Regions from separate parts of the Actinomadura geliboluensis genome, predicted to be linked through region 1. Evidence: riboswitches for the same ligand, from Rfam matches in the RefSeq annotation. Region 1 holds a riboswitch; each other region holds the start of a gene.
The links. Region 1 has a riboswitch for cyclic di-AMP ahead of ACGFI1_RS07945 (C40 family peptidase). Riboswitches for the same ligand answer to the same signal wherever they lie in the genome.
Positions count from the first base shown of each region.

Region 2: it holds a riboswitch for cyclic di-AMP, as region 1 does, so the genes downstream of both, ACGFI1_RS22530 (C40 family peptidase) here and ACGFI1_RS07945 (C40 family peptidase) in region 1, are expected to answer to the same signal.
Region 3: it holds a riboswitch for cyclic di-AMP, as region 1 does, so the genes downstream of both, ACGFI1_RS42520 (C40 family peptidase) here and ACGFI1_RS07945 (C40 family peptidase) in region 1, are expected to answer to the same signal.
Region 4: it holds a riboswitch for cyclic di-AMP, as region 1 does, so the genes downstream of both, ACGFI1_RS30370 (C40 family peptidase) here and ACGFI1_RS07945 (C40 family peptidase) in region 1, are expected to answer to the same signal.

Region 1 covers NZ_JBICUA010000002.1:522,293-527,999, forward strand. Annotated here, with positions in the region: gene ACGFI1_RS07935 (Mut7-C RNAse domain-containing protein) at 1-368, shown strand, start outside; gene ACGFI1_RS07940 ((deoxy)nucleoside triphosphate pyrophosphohydrolase) at 374-760, shown strand; gene ACGFI1_RS07945 (C40 family peptidase) at 1,249-2,262, opposite strand; cyclic di-AMP (ydaO/yuaA leader) riboswitch at 2,270-2,414, opposite strand; gene typA (translational GTPase TypA) at 2,607-4,460, shown strand; gene ACGFI1_RS07955 (FHA domain-containing protein) at 4,540-4,932, opposite strand; gene ACGFI1_RS07960 (hypothetical protein) at 4,975-5,707, shown strand, end outside.
Region 2 covers NZ_JBICUA010000006.1:521,083-526,789, forward strand. Annotated here, with positions in the region: gene ACGFI1_RS22520 (RDD family protein) at 1-49, opposite strand, end outside; gene ACGFI1_RS22525 (amino-acid N-acetyltransferase) at 46-576, opposite strand; cyclic di-AMP (ydaO/yuaA leader) riboswitch at 846-1,052, shown strand; gene ACGFI1_RS22530 (C40 family peptidase) at 1,056-2,036, shown strand; gene ACGFI1_RS22535 (LuxR C-terminal-related transcriptional regulator) at 2,342-2,572, opposite strand; gene ACGFI1_RS22540 (LacI family DNA-binding transcriptional regulator) at 3,063-4,085, shown strand; gene ACGFI1_RS22545 (cytochrome P450) at 4,288-5,529, shown strand; gene lysX (bifunctional lysylphosphatidylglycerol synthetase/lysine--tRNA ligase LysX) at 5,516-5,707, opposite strand, start outside.
Region 3 covers NZ_JBICUA010000021.1:19,269-24,975, forward strand. Annotated here, with positions in the region: gene ACGFI1_RS42515 (PP2C family protein-serine/threonine phosphatase) at 1-1,387, shown strand, start outside; cyclic di-AMP (ydaO/yuaA leader) riboswitch at 1,845-2,001, shown strand; gene ACGFI1_RS42520 (C40 family peptidase) at 2,012-2,779, shown strand; gene ACGFI1_RS42525 (bifunctional glycosyltransferase/CDP-glycerol:glycerophosphate glycerophosphotransferase) at 3,024-5,707, shown strand, end outside.
Region 4 covers NZ_JBICUA010000010.1:281,061-286,767, forward strand. Annotated here, with positions in the region: gene ACGFI1_RS30355 (aldo/keto reductase) at 1-291, opposite strand, end outside; gene ACGFI1_RS30360 (TetR/AcrR family transcriptional regulator) at 440-1,027, shown strand; gene ACGFI1_RS30365 (TMEM165/GDT1 family protein) at 1,532-2,116, opposite strand; gene ACGFI1_RS30370 (C40 family peptidase) at 2,468-3,517, opposite strand; cyclic di-AMP (ydaO/yuaA leader) riboswitch at 3,523-3,670, opposite strand; gene ACGFI1_RS30375 (M56 family metallopeptidase) at 3,773-5,014, opposite strand; gene ACGFI1_RS30380 (BlaI/MecI/CopY family transcriptional regulator) at 5,019-5,399, opposite strand; gene ACGFI1_RS30385 (DUF4396 domain-containing protein) at 5,450-5,707, opposite strand, start outside.

The DNA of each region.
Region 1 (5,707 bases):
AGGCCAACGCCGAGCGCCGCGTCCTGCTCACCCAGGACCGGGGCCTGCTGCGCCGCCGCGCGCTGTGGTTCGGCGCCTACGTCCGCGGCGCCCGCCCGGACGACCAACTCCGCGACCTCCTCGACCGGTTCGCGCCCGTCCTCCGGCCGTGGACGCGGTGCACCGCCTGCAACGGCGAGCTGGTCCCGGTCGACAAGACCGAGGTCGAGGACGGCCTGGAGGCGGGGACGCGCCGCAGCTACGACGTCTACGGCCGCTGCGCGGACTGCGGCCAGGTCTACTGGCGCGGCGCGCACGGCGATCATCTGGAGGAGATCGTCCGGGAATCGACGCGGCAGGTCGAGGCCGCCGCGACGGAGAGGAGCTGATCGCGATCGACCTCGTGGTGGTGGGCGCGGCGATCATCGCGGACGGCCGGCTGCTGACCGCGCAGCGGGCCGAGCCGCCGCACATGGCGGGCGGCTGGGAGCTGCCCGGCGGCAAGGTCGACCCGGGGGAGTCCGACGAGGACGCCCTGGTCCGCGAGTGCGCCGAGGAACTGGCGGTCAAGGTCCGCCTGGGCCGCCGCATCGGCACCGACTGGCGCCTCAGCGACAAGGCCGTCCTGCGCGTCTGGACCGCCGAGATCATCGAGGGCACCCCCCAGCCCCTGGAACACCTGGCCCTCCGCTGGCTGACCCCTCACGAGCTCTACGACGTCGACTGGCTCCCAGGCGACCGCCCAGTAATAGACGCCATCGCAGACGCCCACCTGATCTAACCCCCCACACCGCGCGCCCCGCCCAGCCTCTCCAAGTTGCTCACCTGGGCCTTTGCCAGTAAATGCCGCTCGCGCCGCGAACCACAATGATCGCCCGCGAAGCCGGGTTCAAAGCGAAAGCGAGAAGCCACCGGTGCCGCGAGCCGCAAGGCGAGCGAAAGCGCGCGCCGGGGGAAGCCTGTCTCGACGACCTCAGCCCCAGCCGCACCACGCGCGAACCCTGAGGTACACGTCCGTAAGCCCAGCTTGCGACAAGGGTCACGTTGCGATCGCGTGCGAAGCCAGGTTCAAGCGAAGCGAGAACCTGATCGCGCAGCGAGCCGCAAGGCGAGCCGGAGCGATGCAGCGATCGCCGGTTTGCCCGTGGAAGGAAGGCGCCCCAGCGCCTGACGCCGAGGGCAAAACAATAAACCCGCCGGGGGCTTCCTACCGCGCCGCAGGAAGCCCCCGACGACCGAGGGGGCCGCGTTTCGCGGCCCGGAGGGGGGTCAGGAGATGCGGTTGGCGCCCGCGTAGTCGGAGCGGTCCGACAGCTTGGAGATCTTCACCACATCGCCGGTGCGCGGGGCGTGCAGGTACTTGCCGCCGCTGAGGTAGATGCCCATGTGGTGGAGGTTGCCGCCGAAGTAGACCAGGTCGCCGGAGCGCAGCTGGGACCGGGGGACCTTGGTGCCGAGCTGGTAGAGGTCGCCGGTGTAGTGCGGCAGGCCGGGCTTGCCGACCTGGGCGTAGGCCCAGACGACGAGGCCGGAGCAGTCGAAGCTGCTCGGTCCGGCGGCGGCCCACACGTAGGGGGAGCCGAGCTTGCCGTAGGCCTTGCGGGCCATCTTGGCGGGCAGGTCGGAGCCCTTGATGGTGGCGGTGAGGCCGGTGCGGGGGTCGCTGGCGTGCGTGGTGGACAGCTTGTCGAGGCGCTTCATCACCTCGGTGACCTTGGCCTTCGCCTCGGCGCGCGCCTTCTTGGCGTCCTCCCAGGCCTTCTTGACCTGGGCGGTCTTGGCCTTCGCGTCGCGTTCGGCGGCTTCGGCCCGGTCGATCTGCTTCTGCAGGGCCCGGACGGCGTGCGCCTGGTTCTGCACGAGGTAGGCGCTGTCGGACAGCCCGTCGGGGGAGCCGGTGGCGCCGAACAGCGCGTCGGGGGAGCCGGCGATGTAGTTGGCGGCGGCCATCCGGCCGAGGCGTTCGCGGGCGGGCGCGGCCTGGGTCCGGAGGGTCTGCGCGGTCGTGGTGGCGGCCTGCTCGGCCTTCTGTGCGGCCTTCAGGTCGACGCGGGTCTTGTTGTACTTCTCGGTGAGGATCTCGGCCTCTTCGTTCAGCGCGTCGAGGCTCTTGCGCAGGCCCTTCTCCGTCGTCGGAGTCGGGCTCGGCGTCGCCGCGGCGGCGAGCCCGAGCGGTGCGGCGTGCGCGGCGACGGGCGCGGTGGCGCCGAGGCCGACCAGGAGCAGGGCTGCCGCGGTGGCGGTGGGCGTGACGCGCCGCCGCCGGTGGGGGTCCGGTGCCAAGCCGGTGCTCTCCTCTCCACGCACGCCTACCGGGTTAGCTGACGGGTTCGGGCCAGGAGTCGCCCTACGGCGCGCGTGTCGCGCGCCGATTCACCCCGGGGGTGTGGGTCCCCGGTTCTCCCGCCGGGCGGGAGATTCGGCGTTCCGGTCGCAGCCCCGGGGGGTGGGACTCCGGACGACCGGATCTCGGGAAGATTACAAAGGATCGGCAAAGTTGGCCAATCGGGCGGGCGCGCGGCCCGGTGCGGCCCGCTCGGGAATGCGGGAGGGGCCGCGGAGCGTAGAATGGAGTGCTGCCGTGTTTCTGCGGCGACTCTCCTGAAACCTCACGCAAGGTAACCCGCATGCCCATCTCCACGCGCGACGACCTCCGGAACGTCGCGATCGTCGCCCACGTCGACCACGGAAAGACGACGCTGGTCGACGCCATGCTCTGGCAGTCCGGGGCCTTCCGCGAGAACCAGGACGTCGACGACCGGGTCATGGACTCCAACGACCTGGAGCGCGAGAAGGGCATCACCATTCTCGCGAAGAACACCGCGGTCAAGCACAACGGGCTGACGATCAACATCATCGACACCCCGGGCCACGCCGACTTCGGCGGCGAGGTCGAGCGCGGGCTGTCCATGGTGGACGGCGTCGTCCTGCTGGTGGACGCCAGCGAGGGCCCGCTCCCGCAGACCCGGTTCGTGCTGCGCAAGGCCCTCGCCGCGCGGCTCCCGGTGATCCTGGTGGTGAACAAGACCGACCGTCCCGACGCCCGCATCGACGAGGTCGTGGACGAGACCTACGAGCTGTTCATGGACCTCGACGCCGACGAGGACCAGATCGACTTCCCGATCGTGTACGCGTCGGGCCGGGCGGGGCGCGCCTCGCTCGACAAGCCCGCCGACGGCAGCATGCCCGGCAGCGACGACCTGGAGCCGCTGTTCAAGGTCATCACCGAGACGATCCCGGCGCCGTCCTACGACCCGGACGCACCGCTCCAGGCGCATGTGACGAACCTGGACGCCTCCAGCTACCTCGGCCGGATCGCGCTGTGCCGGATGCACGCCGGGACGATCAAGAAGGGCCAGCCGGTCGCCTGGTGCCGCCACGACGGCAGCATCGAGCGGGTCAAGATCACCGAGCTGCTGATGACGGACGCGCTCACCCGCAAGCCCGCCGAGGAGGCCGGGCCGGGCGACATCATCGCGATCGCCGGCATCCCGGACATCATGATCGGCGACACCATCGCCGACCCGGACGACCCGCGCCCGCTGCCGCTGATCACGGTGGACGAGCCGGCGATCTCGATGACGATCGGCACCAACACCGGGCCGATGGCGGGCCGCGAGAAGGGCACCAAGGTCACCGCGCGCATGGTCAAGGACCGCCTCGACCGCGAGCTGGTCGGCAACGTGTCGCTCAAGGTGCTGCCGACCGAGCGGCCGGACGCGTGGGAGGTGCAGGGCCGCGGCGAGCTGGCCCTCGCGATCCTCGTGGAGAACATGCGCCGCGAGGGCTACGAGCTGACCGTCGGCAAGCCGCAGGTCGTCACCCGCGAGATCGACGGCAAGCGGCACGAGCCGGTCGAGCGGCTCACCGTCGACATCCCCGAGGAGCACCTCGGCGCGGTCACGCAGCTGATGGCGGTCCGCAAGGGCCGCATGGAGCAGATGACCAACCACGGCACCGGCTGGGTGCGGATGGAGTTCCTCGTCCCGGCCCGCGGCCTGATCGGGTTCCGCACCGAGTTCATGACGGAGACGCGCGGCACCGGCATGGCGCACCACGTGTTCGAGGGCTACGAGCCGTGGTTCGGTGAGCTGCGCACCCGCCCGTCGGGGTCGCTGGTCGCCGACCGCGCCGGCGCCGCCACCGCGTACGCGATCACGAACCTGCAGGAGCGCGGCACGTTCTTCGTCGGGCCGACCACCGAGGTGTACGAGGGCATGATCGTCGGCGAGAACTCCCGCGCCGACGACATGGACGTCAACATCACCAAGGAGAAGAAGCTCACGAACATGCGGTCGTCCACCGGCGACGAGCTGGAGCGGCTCACCCCGCCCCGCCTCCTGTCGCTGGAGGAGGCGCTGGAGTTCTGCCGCGAGGACGAGTGCGTCGAGGTGACGCCGGCGAACGTCCGCATCCGCAAGGTCGTGCTGGACGCCAAGGAGCGCGAGCGCATGCGCGCCCGCACCAAGCGCGCCGGCTGAGACCGGCCCGCCCCGTAGTGCGAAAGAGGGCGGCCCCGCGGTTCCGAGAACCGCGGGGCCGCCCTTCTTCGTGCTCAGCTCACTTCAGCTGGACGGTCCCGGTGACGTCGGCGGCCAGGCGGAGCTGGTCGCCGTCGCGCAGGGGCGCCTCCACGCCGCGGGGCAGCCGCTCGCCGTTGACGAACGTCCCGTTGGTGGAGCCCTCGTCCCGCACCCAGGCGGTGCCTGACGGGTCGAGCCAGACCGTCGAGTGGCGCCGCGACACGTTGTCGTACTGCGTGAACGTGGCCGCCACCGGCGACTGCCCGGCGTCCCGGCCGAGCACGAGGTGCTGGCCGACGGACACCTTCAGCTCGCCCGTGGGGAACTGCACCCGCAGGACGGGCGTGCCCTGCTTCGGCAGGGGCCGCAGGCACGAGTCGCATTGCGCGGCGCCCGGGTTGCTCAGCACCGCCTCGCAGTACGGGCACATGAACGCCGTGCTGTCGGGGGCGGGGGGACGCTGGCCCTGGTCGTGCGGCAGCAGCGTCGCCTCGCGGCCGTGCGGCGGCAGCGGCGGCTGGCCCCCGTGCTGGGGACCGCCGTGCTGGGGACCACCGTGCTGGGGACCACCGTGCTGGGGACCACCGTGCGGGGGGCCGCCGTGCTGAGGGCCGCCGAGGGGCGGCTGCCCGTGCGGCTGCGGCGGCGGGCCGAACTGGTGGTCGGCCGGCTGCGGGGCGCCGTACTGGTCCTGCTGCGGTGCGCCGCCGTACTGGTCCTGCGGAGCCCCGTACTGGTCTTGCGGGGCACCGTATTGGTCCTGCTGGGGCGCGCCGTACTGGTCCGGCTGAGGGGCGCCGTACTGGTCTTGCTGGGGGGCGCCGTACTGGCCCTGAGGAGCGCCGTACTGGTCCTGCGGGGGCTGGTACTGCGGCTCGCGCTGCTGCTGGTACTGGTCGGACGGCGGCTGCGGCGCGCCCCACTGGTCCTGCGGCTGCTGCGGCTGCTGGGGCATGCCCCACGGGTCCGCGGGCTGCTGCCCGGGAGCCTGGCCCCCGTGCGGCGGGCCGCCCTGGTGGGGGCCTCCCTGCTGCGGAGCGCCGTGCTGCGGCTGCCCGTACTGGCCGGGCGACTGCTGCTGCCCGGGCGGCGGACCCCACTGGTCCGGCTGCGGCGGCTGCGGCGGGCCCCACTGGTCGGGCTGCTGCCCGGGCGGCGGGCCCGGCTGGTGCTGCGGGGACTGCTGCCCGTACGGATCGTGCGGC
Region 2 (5,707 bases), on a different contig from region 1:
GGCCCTGCGGCGGTTGGTAACGCCGTCCGCGGTGGGGGGAATCGCTCATTTGGGGCAGTCCTCCAGGCGAAGCAACATCCGGGTGTTGCCCAACGTATTCGGCTTGACCCGGTCGAGGTCCAAGAACTCTGCCACGCCTTCGTCGTAAGAGCGGAGAAGCTCCTCATACACCTCAGGCGACACCGGTGTACCGAGGATCTGCTCGAAGCCGTGGCGCGCGAAGAAGTCCACCTCGAAGGTAAGGCAGAACACCCTCCGCACGCCGAGTTCACGCGCCGTCTCCAGCAGCCGGGCGACGATGCGGTGGCCGATGCCGCGTCCGCCGTACCCCTTGTCCACCGCGACGGAGCGGACCTCCGCGAGGTCCTCCCACATGACGTGCAGGGCCCCGCAGGCCACGACGCGCCCAGGCGTCCCTCGCTGGACGTCCTCGGCGATCCAGAACTCCTGGACGTCCTCGTACAGCTTGACCGTCGACTTCTTCAGCAGGCGTCGCCCCGACCCGGCGTACAGATCGACCAGCCTGCGGATCTCCTGAACATCGGCGGTACGGGCACGCCGGATCACGACCTCCACAAACAGGCGAGATTATCGAACACCGGACCTTGCCGAACGTCGGCGTGCGCATACGCGTGGTGAGCACAGCAGAAGGGTGACTAGATAAAAGCGACTAGATAGGCCGCTCGGGCCTCTGGAAAGTGACCCAGAACACATCGCTCAGCGCCCCCGGAGGCCGCCGGTGGAAGCGCGCCCCGCCCGTCCGACCTGCGACTTCTCAGGATCTGGTTGGCATCCAATCCGCATTCCGTTAGTGTCCATCGCTGACATCGGCCACCCGCAGAACGGAGGCCGAACCGCCGAGTCCACGGGCCGCGAACCAGCGCCCCGGGGAGCCGGGGACCCACTTTCGGAGCGTTTCCGGGGATTGCCCCGAAGCAGCGGCCGGCAGGGGTGAATCCGCAGCGCCGCGGCCTGGCCCGCGCACGCTCGCGGACGGGCTGCTCCGGCCCCAACCCGTCAGCTAACCCGGTAGGCGGTCGAGGAGAGGAGAACTCGTGCAGCACTCGCGGTCTGCTTCCCTTCGACGCTTCCGCGGCCGCGCGGTCACCGTGGCCGGCGCGCTCGTCGCGCTGACGGCCGCTCCGCACACCGTCGCCGTCGCGCACGCCGATCCCGAGCCGTCCACCAAAGAACTCCGCTCCCAGGCCTTCAAGCTCGCCGACCAGCTGGAGCAGCTCACCGAGCAGTACAACGGCCTGAAGGTGAAGCTCGCGCAGTCCAAGCGCGCCGCCGAGGTCGCCACCGAGAACGCCGAGCGGCAGGAGAAGTCGCTCCAGGCGATCCGGCAGAAGGTCGGCACCCTCGCCGCGACCAGCTACATGCAGGGCGGCTCCGATCCGACGGTCTCGTTCGTCGCCTCCCAGGACCCGCAGGCCGTCCTCGACCAGGCCGCCACCCTCAACTACTTCGCCAAGCGCGACAGCACCAAGGTGCTCGGCCTCATGCAGGCGATGCAGGCCGCCCAGCGCGCCCGCAAGTCCGCCGAATCGCGCGCCGCGCAGGTCAAGCAGCTGCGGACCCAGCTCGACGCGCAGCGCAAGAAGGTCACCGACGCCTACGAGAAGGTCCGCGGCACGATCGTCAAGCGGGACCCGTCCCAGCTCGCGAAGCTCCCCGTCATCGGCACCGGCAAGGCCGCGCAGGCGCTGCGGTACGCGATGGGCAAGCTCGGCCGCCCGTACGTCTGGGGCGCCTCCGGGCCGAGCACCTTCGACTGCTCCGGCCTGACGATGTGGGCCTACAAGCAGGTCGGCATCAACCTGCCGCACTACACCGGCAGCCAGTGGAACGCCGGCACCCACGTGTCCCGCAGCCAGCTCCAGCCGGGCGACCTCGTGTTCTTCTACGCCGACCTGCACCACATGGGGATGTACATCGGGGGCGGCAAGATGATCCACGCGCCGCACACCGGCGACGTCGTGAAGATCGCCTCCATGGACGGGCGGCCCTTCGCGGGCGGCGTCCGCGTCGCCTGACCCGGCCCACGCTCGGTCCGGGACGCCTGGCTCCCGCCACCGAAGCGCGTGCGCTCGCGAGCACGGGTGTGCGCAAGGCTGAGTGGGTGTGCGCCTACTCCGCGAATGTGCGCATGACTGCGGAGGTGCGCATGACTATGGGATCCATGGGGGGTTGAACGCCGTCCGCGGCGACGCCACCTGCAGGGACCTACCTGCCAGGGCGCCGGCGCCGCCGCTGCGGGGTCGGACGGAGTTCGGTTCGCCGCCTGGATCTCTCGGTGACGCTCGCCCGTCCCCTGGCGAGCGTCGGGGGGTGAAGCCGGCTAGATGAGCTGCCTCCGGGCCGCCCACACCACGGCCTCGATAGGAGTGTTGACCTCCAGCCGGTCGCAGATCGTCCGCAACCGGCGCCGCAAGGTCCGTGCGCTCAGCTCCAGCTTGCGTGCCGCCACATCGGCGGTGACACCGCTCGCGATCTGGGCGAGCAGCCGGATCTCCTCCTCGCTCAGCCCGAAATCGTCGGTGCCACGACGTGCGAGTGTGGCTGTTTCCACTCCGTCCTCCCTCGTCCGTGGTGATGACCGCGGGGATGCAGCCGTCCGCTGCACAGGCACGGGTTGGGCCTCGATCTGTACGCGCGTTGGGTTGCCGGGTCCGGAGCCCTCCGGACTTAGATCATCGGGTTCCTTTGCTGTCTCACGAGCTTGGCCGGAGGTGGCCGCCTGGCCGATTGCGGGGTCGTACGGGGGAACTCCGGGTGACGATTCACTCGTTGGTCGTCCGAGGGAGACGGGATGAGATCGCCAGCCATCCGCATCCGGCCCTCCTCGTCGGACTCGCCGCGTCTTGCCGCTGAGCAAGATCGTGAATCGTTTCAAGCTACGCTTCGGCTCGGAACGCTAGGCGGCCGGATCCGGCCCGTCAAGCGCTGCCCAAATGCGGTATGCGTCCGATCGGCGACGTTCCGTAGTCGCTCGATTCGCTCTGTACCGCGCATAACTCCACTACCTGGGGAAACACTCCTGGGTCGGGACGAGGAGCGAGTTGCCACAGACCAGTATTCGTGAGGTCGCGAGGCGGGCTGGAGTCTCAGTTGGGACCGTTTCGAATGTCCTAAACCGGCCAGACCTCGTGGCCGAAGCTACCCGTGACCGCGTCCGCGCGGCGATCGAGGAGCTCGGATTCGTGCGGAACGAGTCCGCGCGCCGGCTCCGGCGGCGCCCCGAGCGCACCGCGGGCGAGTTCGGCGACCAGCCGCGGCGCGCCTTCGGCATCGTCGTCGAGGACCTCGCCAACCCGTACGCGTCCGATGTCGCGCGCGGCGCCGAGGCGGCCCTCAACGAGGCGGGCCACGACGCCCTCTGGCTCTCCAGCGACCACTCGTCCGCCAAGGAGCGCCGTTCGCTGGAGCTCCTGGAGGAGCAGCAGGCCGCCGGGGTCCTGATCATCCCCGTCGGAGGGAACCCCGGCGACATCTCCCGGCTGCGCGCCGCCGGCATGAGCGTCGTGGTGATCGACCGCGACTCGGCCGACGCGTGCTCGGCCCGGGTCGACCATTTCGCGGGTGGGGAGATCGCCGCCGCGCGGCTGCTCGGCATCGGCCGCGAGCGGATCGTGTTCGTGACCGGCGTCCCGGAACCGCTGCCCTGCGTCGACCGCCGCGACGGCGCCGCCCGCACGCTCATTGAGGCGGGTCTCGGCGAGCCCATCACGCTCGTCCAGGACGCCCTTAGCCCCACCGAGGGCCAGGCCGCCGCCCACGAGGTCATGGCCCTGTCCCCGCGGCCGGACGGCGTGTTCTGCGCCAACGACCTGCTGGCCATCGGGCTGATCAACGAGCTGACCCGGCTCGGCGTCCGCGTCCCTGACGACATCGCCGTCATCGGCTATGACGACATCGAGCTGGCCGCGAGCGCCGCCGTCCCGCTGACCACGATCCGGCAGCCGCGCCGCGAGCTGGGCTGGGAGGCCGCCGAACTGGCGCTGGCGGAGATCGGCGAGGGCAAGTCGCACCAGCACCGGCAGGTCGTCCAGCGCCCCGAACTGGTGATCCGCGAAAGCGCCTGACCACCATGGGCCAGGGGCAATGAGGCCCCGGCCCGCCACCGTCACCGCGTGCGGGATGGCCCCTGCGGCCCGCCGGATTAGCCCCCGAGACGGGGCGGAGCACGCGAAAGCGATCAACCCCGACCTTCAGGGCGACAAGCCCGGCGCGCGCGGCGCCCGGAGCACTATTGACATGTCGTCTGATCTCCGGGTGACTGGGGATATGGAGGACAGGACAGCCCAGGTCGTGGAGGCCGAGGCCGCGGCGGTGCTCGGTTTCGATCCAGGGGATCCGGCGTTCCGGGCCGACCCGTACGCGCACTACCGGCGCCTTGCGGCCGGTGGGCGCCGCCTGCACCGCACCGAGGTCGGCCTGCGCGTCACCACGTCCTATGACCTGTGCGAGCAGGTCCTGCGCGACCCCCGGTTCGGGCACCGGCCGGAGGGCGGCGGGCTGTGGCGCGAGTCGCGGGTCCGGAACCGGTCGTTCCTCACCCTGGACCCGCCCGACCACACCCGGCTCCGGCGGCTGGTGAGCAAGGCGTTCACCCCGCGGCTCGTCGAGCGGCTGCGGCCGCGGGTCGAGGCGCTGGTCGACGAGCTGCTGGACGGCGTGTCCGGCGAGGTCGACCTGATCGCGACGCTCGCGTACCCGCTCCCCGTCATCGTGATCAGCGAGATGCTCGGCGTCCCTCCGCGGGACCGCGACCTGTTCAAGGGCTGGTCCGACAGCCTCGCCCGCGGCCTCGACCCCGACTTCCTCCTGCCGGAGGACGAGATCGCCCAGCGCGAGACGGCCCGCGAGGAGTTCGCCGCGTATTTCCGGGATCTCGCCGCCGAGCGGCGCGCCCGCCCGCAGGACGACCTCCTGAGCGCCCTCGTGAGCGTCTCGGACGGCGGCGACGTCCTGTCGGAGGAGGAACTCCTTGCGACGTGCGTACTGCTGCTCGTGGCGGGCCATGAGACGACCGTGAACCTCATAGGGAACGGCGCCTTGGCGCTGCTGCGCGATCCAGCGCAGCTGGAGCTGTTCAGGGCGCGGCCTGAGAACGTCCAAGCGGCCGTGGAGGAGCTCCTCCGCTACGACCCGCCCGTCCAGCTCACGCTCAGGGCGGCCCTAGAGGACGTCGAGCTGGACGGTACGCCCGTAGAACGCGGAAGGCTCGTCCTACTACTGACCGGTGCCGCCAACCGCGACCCGGCCGTTTTCGACGATCCCGACCGTCTCGACCTCACCCGCTACACCGAAGGCCGGGACACGCCACGTCACTTGTCGTTCGGGCACGGCATCCACTTCTGCCTGGGCGCTCCACTGGCCCGGCTTGAGGGCCAGGTCGCGCTGAAGAAGCTCTTCGAGCGCGACGTGGCCCTCGCCGGAACCGATCCCGCGGGCGGCGGCCTCGTCTACCGGGACAACCTCGTCCTGCGGGGCCTGCGCGACCTGCCGGTCACTATTCGGGCTTGACCAGCGGGAACAGGATCGTGTCCCGGATGCCCTTGCCGGTGAACGCCATGATCATCCGGTCGATGCCGGCGCCCATCCCGCCCGTGGGCGGCATCGCGTACTCCAGGGCGCGCAGGAAGTCCTCGTCCAGCTGCATGGCCTCCGGGTCGCCGCCCGCGGCGAGCAGCGACTGCTCGGT
Region 3 (5,707 bases), on a different contig from region 1:
GGACATGTTCGGGCGCGGCAGGGAGGAGCTGACGGGGCTCCGGCTGCTGCGCACGGATCCGGGGGCGGTCCTCAGCGGGCTGTTCGAGGAGTACGTGGAGGTCTGGGAGTCGGGGACGCGGCTGGAGCGCGACTCGTTCTCCTACACCACGGCGCAGCGGGGGCTGTCCCGCTCGTCCCGGATGAGCGTGCGGTGCGTCCGGGTGTCGACCGGGGTCTGCGTCACGTGGCGGTACCACTTCGCGGAGGACCGTGTCGCGCGGCGGATGGAGCGGGTGGAGCGGCTGGCGCTGATCGGCTTCGGGGAGTGGGACCTCGCGACCGGGGAGGCCGACTGGACGCCGCAGATGCTGGCGAACTACGGCCTCGACCCCGAGGAGGTGCCGCCGATGCCGCACGACCTGCCGAAGGTCGTGGCGGAGGACGACCTCCCGCTGATGGAGGAGGCCATCCAGACGATGTTCTCCCGCAAGGAGCCGGTGGAGGCCGAGCACCGGGTGATCGCGCCGGACGGGACGCCGCGGCACCTGTGGCTGTTCGCCGAGCCGGTGCTGGGCGAGTCCGGGCTGCCGATCTCGATCAATATCGTCTCGCAGGACATCACCCGGCGGCGCGGGGTGGAGCGGGCGCTGGCCGAGACCCGGCGGCAGATGCTGAAGCAGCAGGCGCGGACGGCGCAGGAGCGGCGGGTCGCGGTGACGCTGCGCCGCGCGATCCTGCCGGACGAGGACGAGATCGAGGAGCTGCCGGGCCTGACGGTGGCGCTGCGCAGCCTGGCGGCGGAGAGCACCGCCCGCATCGGCGGGGACTGGTTCGCGACGCGGGTGCTGCCGGACGGGCGGGCCGTGTTCGCGATCGGCGACGCGGCCGGGCACGGGCTGCCCGCGGCGGCCGCGATGGCGCGCACGAGGAACGGGCTGCTGGGCCTCGCGTGCACGGGCGAGCCCGCGGGGCGGCTGGTCGGCTGGCTGAACGAGCTGGTCGGGAACATGGACCCGCCGGCGACGGGCACCGCGATCGTCGGGCATTTCGACCCGGCCCGCCGGGTGTTGGAGTGGACGTGCGCGGGCCATCCGCCGCCGATCCTGGTCCGGGACGGCTGGGCGGCGCCGCTGGAGGTGGTCCGCGACCCGATGCTCGGTGCGATGCCCGGCTGGCAGTACACGACGATCACCACCGAGCTCGACCCCGGGGACATGCTGTTCCTCTACACGGACGGCCTGGTGGAGCGCAGGGACGCGGACCTGGACGAGCGCATCGAGCGCCTCACCGGCATCTTGCGGGATGCCTCGACCCGCCCCGACCAGGTGCTGGACGAGGTCCTGGCGCGGATGGAGCACGACCGGGCGGCGGACGACACCACGCTTTTCGCGCTGCGCGTCGAGTGACGAAGCGCACCCGGATCCGGTGGCGGGCAGGCCCTGTGAGCTAGGCCGCATGAGAACGGCCCCCGCAGGCCCCGCGAAGGGTGCGGCGGGGCATGCGGCCCGGAACCCCCCGGGTTTCTTTACCCTTTGGGCATTGGCTTGTAAGGCCCATGGGCAAAGGGCTGAGGGCCAGTTCGGTAAAGATCGGGAAGATGCCGGGGCCTGACGGTGTTGAAGGATCCTTGGAAGGGCTTTGAGCAGGCAAGACAGAGATTTGTGCCTGGTTTGCTTTTCCTCAGAAGGTTGGTACCTTCTATCCGGAATCCCGCAACGCACCCCATGCGTTGCCGCGCCGGTCGTCCGTTCCCAGGGCGGCCGAGGATCGCGGAGCGGTATCCGCACGCGATGCGCGCCAGACGATGCGCGCACCCCTCAGAGATCAGTCACTGAGATACATCCGATAAGTCTGCGCCGCATGTGCGGTGCGAGGCCGAGTCCGTGCCGGTCGAAGCGACCGGACGGAGCCGGGGACCCAACGTTCCAGGGGTGAATCGGCGCGACCCAGAGCCGCGCCGTAGGGCTGCTTCCATGCCCGAATCCGTCAGCTAACCCGGTAGGCGTCATGGAAGATAGGAGATTCCCTGCATGACCGGTCGTTTCGATCGACTTTCGCTCAACCGCTTCTCCCCCGAGGACAAGGCCGTCGGCGTCGCCGTGGGCGCCGTGCTCACCGGAGCCGTCGGACTCGCCGTCCTCAACCCCCTCGCCGGCGGCAGCGCCGCGGCCGAGACCCCGGCCCAGGCGAAGGCGGCCGTGGTGGCCGAGCAGGGCACCGCGTCGAAGCAGTCCACGTCGAAGCAGTCCGCGGGCATGACCCAGGCCGAGGCCCGCGAGGCCGGCTGGGGCGTCGCGCCGCGTCCGGTCAAGGCCTCCGAGGCCATCGCGCTCGCCAAGAAGCAGGTCGGCATCAGCGAGGGCAAGGGCGGCCAGACCAAGTTCCACAAGTGGTACGTCTCGACCCCGCACGCCAAGGCCACCGCCCAGCGCGACGGCGGCTTCTCGGTCAAGGCCTACAACGGCGCCCAGTGGTGCGACATGTTCGTGTCCTGGGTCGGGGCCCACACCGGCGTGAAGAACATGGGCTGGGACGCCTACACCGTCCAGCACGCCACCTGGTTCAAGAAGGCCGACCGCTGGGGCGACAAGCCCAAGCCCGGCGCCGTGGTGTTCTTCGACTGGAAGGACGGCTCGAAGGGCAGCATCGGCGACATCGACCACGTCGGCCTCGTCGTGAAGGACAACGGCAACGGCAAGATCAGCACGGTCGAGGGCAACAGCAACGACAAGGTGGAGAAGAAGGTCCGCGACAAGTCCGAGGTCGTCGGCTACGGCTACCCGGAGTACGCGTCCTGACGCTCCTCCCCCTAGCGCACGCATCGAAGGCGCCCGGCTCCGGCCGGGCGCCTTCGGGCGTTCCTGGAGGTGTGTCCTAAGTCGCCGTTGAAGGCGAGTAATGGGAAGCATTGACAGCCTTTGATGCTCCTTGGACCTCACTGGGGCGTTCCTGGAAAGGAATCCCTGGCAACGCGTCCGACCGGTCTCCGGCCCCGGCGGCCGGTCCGGTGCGCGGCGGGACCGGTGAGGGGAGGCCGAGCGGGTGCGCCCGGATGTCAGCGTGGTGGTGATCGCCTACAACGACGCCCGGCGGCTTCCCCATGCGGTCGCCTCGACGCTGGAGCAGTCCCTGGGCGGCGTCGAGACCGTGATCGTCGACGACGCCAGCACCGACGGCACCGGGGAGGTCGCCGATCGGATCGCCGCCGCGCGGCCCGGCCGGGTCCGGGCGGTGCACCTGCCGGTGAACTCCGGCGGCTGCGGCCGGCCCCGCAACGCGGGCGTCGAGGCCTCGTCCGGCCGGTACGTGATGTTCCTCGACAGCGACGACCTGCTGGACCGGCACGCCTGCCTCAACCTGCTCGCCACCGCCGAGGACACCGGCGCCGACCTGGTCTCCGGGCTGTGCGAGCGGGTCTTCCTGGACATGCCGGAGGGGGCGAAGGGGCGCGTCCGCCCCTGGTACCCCTGGCTGTACGAGCGCAGCGCCGTCTACGGGTCGCTGCGCGAGAACCCCGGTCTCCTTTACGACACCCTCTCCACCAACAAGGCGTACCGGCGCGGGTTCCTGGAGGAGCAGGGGCTGCGGTTCGTGGAGCGGCTGCACTACGAGGACCTGCTGTTCACCGCCGAGGCCTACCTGGCGGCGGAGCGGACCGCGCTGATCCCGCACCGCGTCTACCGCTGGCTCGTCCGGCGGCGGACGGGGGCACCGTCGATCTCCAACCGGCGGTCCGAGCCGGCCAACTTCGCCGACCGGCTGGAGATCCACCGGCGCATCGACATGCTGTTCGCGCTGCGCGGCGCGCACGATCTGCGGCGCGCCAAGGACGTGAAGTTCGTCAACCACGACCTGCTGCTCTACCTGCGGGAACTGCGCGGCCGCGACCCCGCCCACCGGGACCGGTTCCTGGAGCTCGCGGCCGGCTACCTGGCCGAGCTGGACCCGCGCGTGTTCGAGCTGGCCAACCCGCTGCCCGCGATCGCCGCGTACCTGATCCGCGAGGGCGACCACGCCGGGGCGCTGGCCGCCGCCGAGTACCGGCCCCCGCGCCGGCCCGTGCTCCGCGCCCGGCTGGTGGAGCGGGACGGGCGGGTCTTCTGGGGCGAGGGCGGGCCCCGCGGGGGGCTCGGCCGCCGGATCCTGGACGTCACCGGCCTCGGCTTCCACGTCCGGCCCCTGAAGGAGCTGTGCCCGGCCGGGACCGTGACGCGGCTGGAGACGCGCGGCGGCCGCGCACTGATCGCCGGGCATGTGCCGAACCCGCTGCGCCGGATCCCGCTGGACGCCGAGCTGGCCGGGACGCTGGAGTTCCGCGACCGGCGCCGCAGGGCGCGCCGGGCGCGGGTCCGCGTCGCCGTCCGGCACGAGGGCGACCGCCTGGCCTGGCGGGCGGAGTTCGACCCGGCCGCCGAGATCAGGCCGCTCGGATTCGCCGACCCCGTCTGGGACGCGTGGCTGCGCGTCCGGGCGGACGGCGAGGACATGGTCTGCCGCCTCGGCGAGGGCCGTGGATCGCCGCCGCTGGAGGGCGTCGCGCTGCCCGTCCGGCCCCGGCTGACGCGGCTGGCCGGAGACAGCCTCCGCTCCCGCCTCACCGGCCGCGGCGACCTGGCGTTCACGCTGGAGGCGGCGAGCCCGTGGGCGCGGCTGGCGAGGGCCGCCGCGCGGCGCGCCGCCACCTCGGCGCCGGGGCGGCTCGCCTGGCGCCGCGTCCGGGCGGTGCGGCGGGCGGCGGCCCGGCGGCTCACCGCGCGCCGGACCAAGATCGCCGTGTTCAACCGGGTGCTCAGCAGGCTGCCCGTCCGGACCGGCCTGGTGGTCTTCGAGAGCCATCTCGGACGCCACTACTCCGACAACCCGAAGTACCTCTACCGGGAGCTGCGCGGGACGGGGCGGCCGATCACGGCGGTGTGGGCGTACGCGTCCTCCCCGAAGGGGTTCCCCAAGGACGCCGTGCTCGTCCGCCGGGGTTCGTGGCGGTACTTCCTGGCGCTGGCGCGCGCCCAGTTCTGGGTGGACAACCAGGGCTTCCCCGAGGGCCTGCGCAAACGCCGTGAGACCACCTATATCCAGACCTGGCACGGCTCGGCCGTCAAGCCCATGGGCCTCGACCAGCCCCGCCTGAAGAGGGCCTCCGCCGGCGAGAGGGCCCGGCTGCGGCGGATGGTGGAGCGCTACGACTGCTTCCTGGTGCGCTCCGGGCACGACGTCGAGACGCTGTGCGCCGGCCTCGGGGTGCGCTCCGAGCTGCTCCCGGCCGGCTATCCCCGCAACGACCCCCTGGTCAACGGGGTGGACGGCGATCCGGAGCTGGCCGCCGAGGTCGCCGCGCTCCGCACGTCCCTCGGCCTGGACGATGGGCGCCGCGCCGTCCTGTACGCGCCGACCTTCTCCACCGGGCCGGACGGGCGCCCCGGCGGGCTGCTGGAGCCGCCCATCGACCCCGAGGTGTTCGCGCGGGAGCTGGGGGAGCAGTACGTGCTGCTCGTCCGGCCCCACTACCTGTGCAAGGCCAACGTCCCGCCCGGCGCCCGCGCGGTCATGCGGGACGTCGGCGCGGTGCCCGACGCCACGCTCCTGCTGCTGCTCGCGGACGCCCTCGTCACCGACCACTCCTCGATCATGTTCGACTTCGCGCTGCTGGACCGGCCGATCGTCCTGCACCTGCCGGACGGCCGCGACCTCGCCCCCGGATACCTCGACCTGAACCGGGAAGGGCCCGG
Region 4 (5,707 bases), on a different contig from region 1:
CAGGCGTCCTGCCGGGTCGGGCTCGGCGCCGACCTTGGTGACGACGAGCACGCCGTCCTCGGGCCGCAGGGCTTCGCGGATCACGGCGTTGGCGAAGCCGAAGCCGTAGAACTCGGCGGTGTCCACATGGTCCACGCCCAGCTCGACCGCGCGGCGCAGCAGCGCGACGGCGTCGCCGGGACGGTCGCGCAGGCGCTCGAGCTGGGCCGCGCCGTAGCCGACGCGGGACACGGTGCGTCCCGCGAACGAAGCGGTCGCCGGGCTGGCCTCACGTTCATCAGGTGTCTCCATGCCCTGCACCGTACGAACATCAAATGACAGATGTCAATATCTGTCATCCGAACTACGTAGGCGGCCGACAGGCTGACAGGCTGACAGACTTTGACATCCGTCAGTCCGTTGCCGTACGTTCGCGCCCGTAGAGGGACGGGGAGATCTGATGCGCGCAGGCCCGCTCGACGCGGAGACGATCGTGTCAGCCACCGAAGAGGTGCTGCGCCGCCACGGTCCGGAGAAGACGACCGTGCTCGATGTCGCGCGGCTCCTAGGGGTGAGCCACGGCAGCGTGTACCGCCACTTCCCGTCCAAGGCGGCGCTGCGCGAGGCCGTGATCCGGCGCTGGCTCGACCGGGCGCGCGACCAGCTCACCGCGACGGTCCGGGCCTCGGGCCTGGCCCCGCCCGACCGGCTGCACCTCCTGCTCACCACCATGTTCACCACGAAGTGGACGAAGGCCCGCGAGGACCCGGAACTCTTCGCCACCTTCCGGGTGCTGGCAGCGGATCACAGCGCAGTCTCGTCCGCCCATGTCGACTTCCTGCTCGCCGAGATCCGCGCCATCATCGCCGACGGCATCACCGACGGCACCTTCACACCCGGCGACCCAGACGGGATCGCGCGCGCCGTCCTCGATGCGACCACGCGCTTCCACGACCCGATCCACGCCGCAGAGTGGCACTCCCCCGAGACCGAAGCGGAGTCCGAAGCCGTCATCTCACTCATCCTCAACGGCCTCCAAACCCGCTAACCCCCGCACCGACCCGCGAAACGGCTGGTTCCCTCGGAAGAGGTAGATCGGCGAAACCCGAGGCCGGTGAGTGCTTTCTGCCTGTGGGGCGCTTGCGAGGGGTCCGGGGGCGTTTCGGGCAGTTCGCCATCGTTGGTGCTCACTTGCCCCCCGGGCGCGTGCGAGGGGTCCAGGGGCGCCTCGGGGGTCGGTTGGCCGGGGGTCGGTCGGCCGGTGGGGTTGGCCCGGGGGGGTTGGCCCGGGGGGTTGGCCGGGGATCGGTCGGCCGGGAGGTTGGCCGGGGATGGGTTGGCCGAGGGTGGGTTGGCCGAGGGTGGGTCGGCCGAGGGGTGGGTCGGCCGAGGGTGGGTCGGCCGAGGGGTGGGTCGGCCGAGGGTGGGTCGGCCGAGGGTGGGTCGGCCGAGGGGTGGGTCGGCCGAGGGTGGGTCGGCCGAGGGGTGGGTCGGCCGAGGGGTGGGTCGGCCGAGGGTGGGTCGGCCGAGGGTGGGTCGGCCGAGGGGTGGGTTACATGGTGAAGGCTTCTATGAGGGTCCAGATGGCGAGGCCGGCCATGCACAGGCCGCCGATGCGCTGGACGGTCTTCAGCGGGACCCTGTTGGCGATGAAGCGGCCCGCCAGGAGGGCCAGGGCCGAGACCGACATGAGGGCGGCGGCGGAGCCGATCGCCGTCGGCAGCCATCCGTTGGTGGCGGCCAGGTTGGCGGTGGTGATCTGGGTCAGGTCGCCCCACTCGCTGATGAACACGGCCGTGAAGGCGGCCACGTAGGACGGCCAGAACCGGGTGACCCTCTGGCCGGCCTTGTCGTCCTCGTCGTCGTCCCCTCCGCCGCGCATCAGCACGATGGCGCCGAAGGCGAACAGGGCGGCCGACACGAGCTTGACGGCCATGCCCGGCAGCAGGCTGAGCAGGCTGCCGGCCCCCACGGCGATCGCGACGTGCACGATGAACGCCGTGGACGTGCCGAACCACACGTAGAGCGGACGCATGCGCGTGCCCATGGCCAGTGAGGCGAACATCGTCTTGTCGGGCAGCTCGGCGAGGAAGATCAAGCCGAACGCGGTGAGAATCGCGAGCGGGTCCAGGGTCATGGGCGGTGCCTTCTTACGGGGCCGGGCCGCGGACTTCGGCCGGCACCCTGGCGGGCGACGGGAGGACCACTCGGCCCGGCACGATCGGACGGCCCGCACGGTCGTACGGGCCACGTCATGCCGTGGCCGAAGGTCTCGTCCACCCCTTCGCGGGGCCCGATGGCCGGGACGTCCAAGGATGTCCAGCGTGTCGACCAGCGGTATTACAGGACTACTCCCCTTCGCCGGGCCCCAGTGTAGCCAACACATCCGGCAAGGCATTAGACCGGCGCGGCAAAGGAGCCGTCCCTGAATGGAAGCGTCCCCGTCACCCGGGAACGGGTGACGGGAACGCCGGTCGGGGGAAGCGTGTCAGGCGACGCGGACGCCGCCGGCGAAGGGCCGTCCGGCGAGCGGGCTGATCTTGACCACGTCGCCGGTCTGCGGAGCGTGGACCATCTTGCCGTTGCCGATGTAAAGCCCCATGTGGTGCAGGTCGGCGTGGAAGAACACCAGGTCGCCGGGCCTGAGCTGTGACATGGACACGTGCGTGCCCGCGTTGTACTGGGCGCCGGTGTAGTGCGGGAGGTTGATCCCGACCTGGGCGTAGGCGTACAGGGTCAGGCCGGAGCAGTCGAAGCCCTTGATGTTGGCGCCCTGCGCGGTGCCGTAGGACGGGCCGGACGCGGTGCCGCCGCCCCAGGAGTAGGGCACGCCGAGCTGGCTCAGGGCGGCTCGAACGGCGGTCATGGCCTTGGCCGAGGCGCCGCCGGGGTCCACGTTGGGGATGGGCCCGCCGTTGCCTCGGATGGGCGTGCCGACGCCCAGCTTGGCTTCGACCTTCTTGAGCCTGGCCTGGAGCTCCTTGCGCTTCTTCTTGGCCTCGTCGGTGAGTTCGCGCACCTGCTTCGCGCGCGCTTCGGCCGATTTGCGGGAGCGCTCGGCGGCCTGCATGGTCTGGAGCAGGTGGGCGACGCGGTCGCCGTCCTGGCGGGCGAAGTAGTTGAGCGTGGCCGACCGGTCAAGGACGCTCTGCGGGTCCTTGGCGGAGGCGAAGGCGACGGCAGGGTCCGCTGGGCCGTTCTTGTAGCTGTCCGCTGCGAGCTTGACGATCCTGGCGCGGGCGTCGTCCAGCGCCTTCTTCTGGCGGGCGGCGTTGCCCTCGGCCACCTTGGCGGCGCGCTGGGCCTGCTTCAGCCGCTCGCGCAGGCCGTTGTACTGCTCGCTGAGCTTCTCGGCGTCGTCCGCGAGCTTCTTCTGCTGCGCGGTCAGCTCCCGGCGGGACGGCTCGGGCTCGGCGGAGGCGGGCGCCGGTGCGAGGAGCGCCGCGGCCACGGCGGCCGATATCGCCCATGCCGTGACGGTTCGGGGGGTGCGGGTGCGGCGTTTCGGCGTGCCGATGACGGCAGCGCGTCGCTGCATGCGGTCGTCCTCCTCTGTGCCGCCTACCGGGTCAGCTGACGGGTTCGGGCCAGAGTCGCCCTACCGCCCCGCGAAGGGAGCGGATTCACCCCGGTGGAGATCGGGTCCCCGGTTCCCGGGCCGATGGGCCACGGGATTCGGCGTCGCCATCGCCGCCCCCGGCGGGGGCTCGTCACGGTGGCTCCTACGCAGCGTAGGAGATAGCCGCCTCATTCGCCACTCAAGCCGCGGATTACGGCAAACGTCCCAGACGCATCAGCAGAGCAGGGCCAGCCGACCGATCGCGAGAGCCGCGCCCGCGAGAGGCACCGCGACCGCCGCCGCCACGAACACCGGCGCCACCACCCGGAACGCCCCACGCGGCTTCACCTGCTCACCGGCCTCCAGCCGCCGCACCCGCGCCGCCAACGCGTCCATCCCCGCCCCGACCGCCCCCAACTCTCCACACGCGCCGAACGAGCCGGTCTCGACAACCACACCGCAAACGTCACGGGTTCCAGGCCCGCATGGCATGCCGCCCGCTTCACGCGACCCGGTCGCGGCGAGCGAGCCAGTCGCGTCGAGCGAGCCGGTCACGTCGAGCGAGCCGGTCACGTCGAGCCGGCCGGGCGCGGCGAGCGGGCCGGTCACGTCGAGCCGGCCGGGCGCGGCGACCACTCCGCCAATGTCGTGGAGTTCGGCTGTGTAAGGGGCGCCGGTCACTTCGGATGAGGGTTGTGAGCCTGTTGCTGCTAGTGAACCGGGCGGGTTGGGGGTGCCTGGTGGTGAGGCGAGTGTGTGTAGGGCTTTGACGAGGGTTCGGGGGCCGTGGGTGTGCGCTGCTGTGTCGTCCGCTGCCATTTCGAGTAGTAGCGGTAGCCGTGCTTTGGCTCGGCGGACGGTTGGTAGCCAGGGGAGGAGGGCGTGCGCCAAGTCCAGGACGAGCAGCAGTGCATGGTGGCGTTGCCGGAGGTGGGCTCGCTCGTGTGCGAGGACGGCTCCGAGTTCGGCGGCGCTCAGTGCGTCCTGGGCTCCCGTGCTGACCACGATCGCGCGGCGGCGCGCGGACAGGGAGTAGGCCACGGGCACCGGGTGGTCGAGTACGAGGACGTCCGCGTGCCGGGTGTGCTGGCGGGCGACGAGGCGCAGCATCTCCCAGTGGCGGCGGCGGTGCCGCAGGGCCCGGACCAGGCGCGGCACCCCGCGGGCCAGCCTCGTCCCGCACGCCGCCAGTAGGACCAGGCTCGCCACGGCCGCCGCGATCATCGCCTGGGTCTCGTGGTGGGGCAGGCAGTCGCGCAGCAGCGTCAGCAGTCCGTGTCCGGGCCCCGGGGGCGAGATCAGCGCGACCGCGACGACTCCGGCGCTGGCGATGACGGTGCCCGCGAGCGCGGCCGTCCAGCAGGCGACCGCCGTCCGTGGGCCGAGGGCGCCGGCCCGGATCCGATCGAGGACCGGCCCGGCCAGGCACCCCAGCAGGACCGCCGAGGCGACGAGCGCGCCGACCAGGACGATCACGGCGTCACGCCTCGTCGCCGTCGGACGTCCGGCGGCGCAGGGCGTCCAGCAGGTGGCGGGCGTCCTCGGCGGGGACGCTCTCGGCGAAGCGGGCGAGGATCGCGCCGTGGTCGGGGGCGTCGGTCAGCGCGTCCAGCATCAGTTCGACGGCGTACTCCTCACGCGCCCTGGTCGGGCCATAGCGGAAGGCCGTCCCGTCCTGGGTGCGTTGTAGGAGCCCCTTCTGTGCGAGGCGTTCGGCCACGGTCTGGACGGTGTTGTAGGCGAGCGCCTTGTCGGAGTCTTCGTTGAGCTTCGCGAGGAGTTCTCGCACCCGCAGTGGTTCGGGTGCCGCCCAGAGGACGTCCATGATGGAGCGTTCGAGCGACCCGCCCAGTCCGGCCACGCGCTCACCTCCGTCCTGCCCACATTGTGCCGGAGCACCGGTGCGCCGGGTCAGTGGTGGTACTGGTGCACGACGGCGTGGCCCTTGCCTCGGCCGATCATCCACCGGTTCACCGGCGTGGTGACGATGAAGGCGAGCAGGAACGCTATGGCGAGCGCACCCCAGAACAGGGGGTCCGCCAGGCCGGCGTCCATCGCTCCCGGGATCGCCACCATGGCCGCGTTGTCCAGCACTTCCATGACCGCGATCGAGACGGTGTCGGCGGCCAGCGCCACGCCGAACGCGGCGCGCAGCGTCAGCCCCGCCTT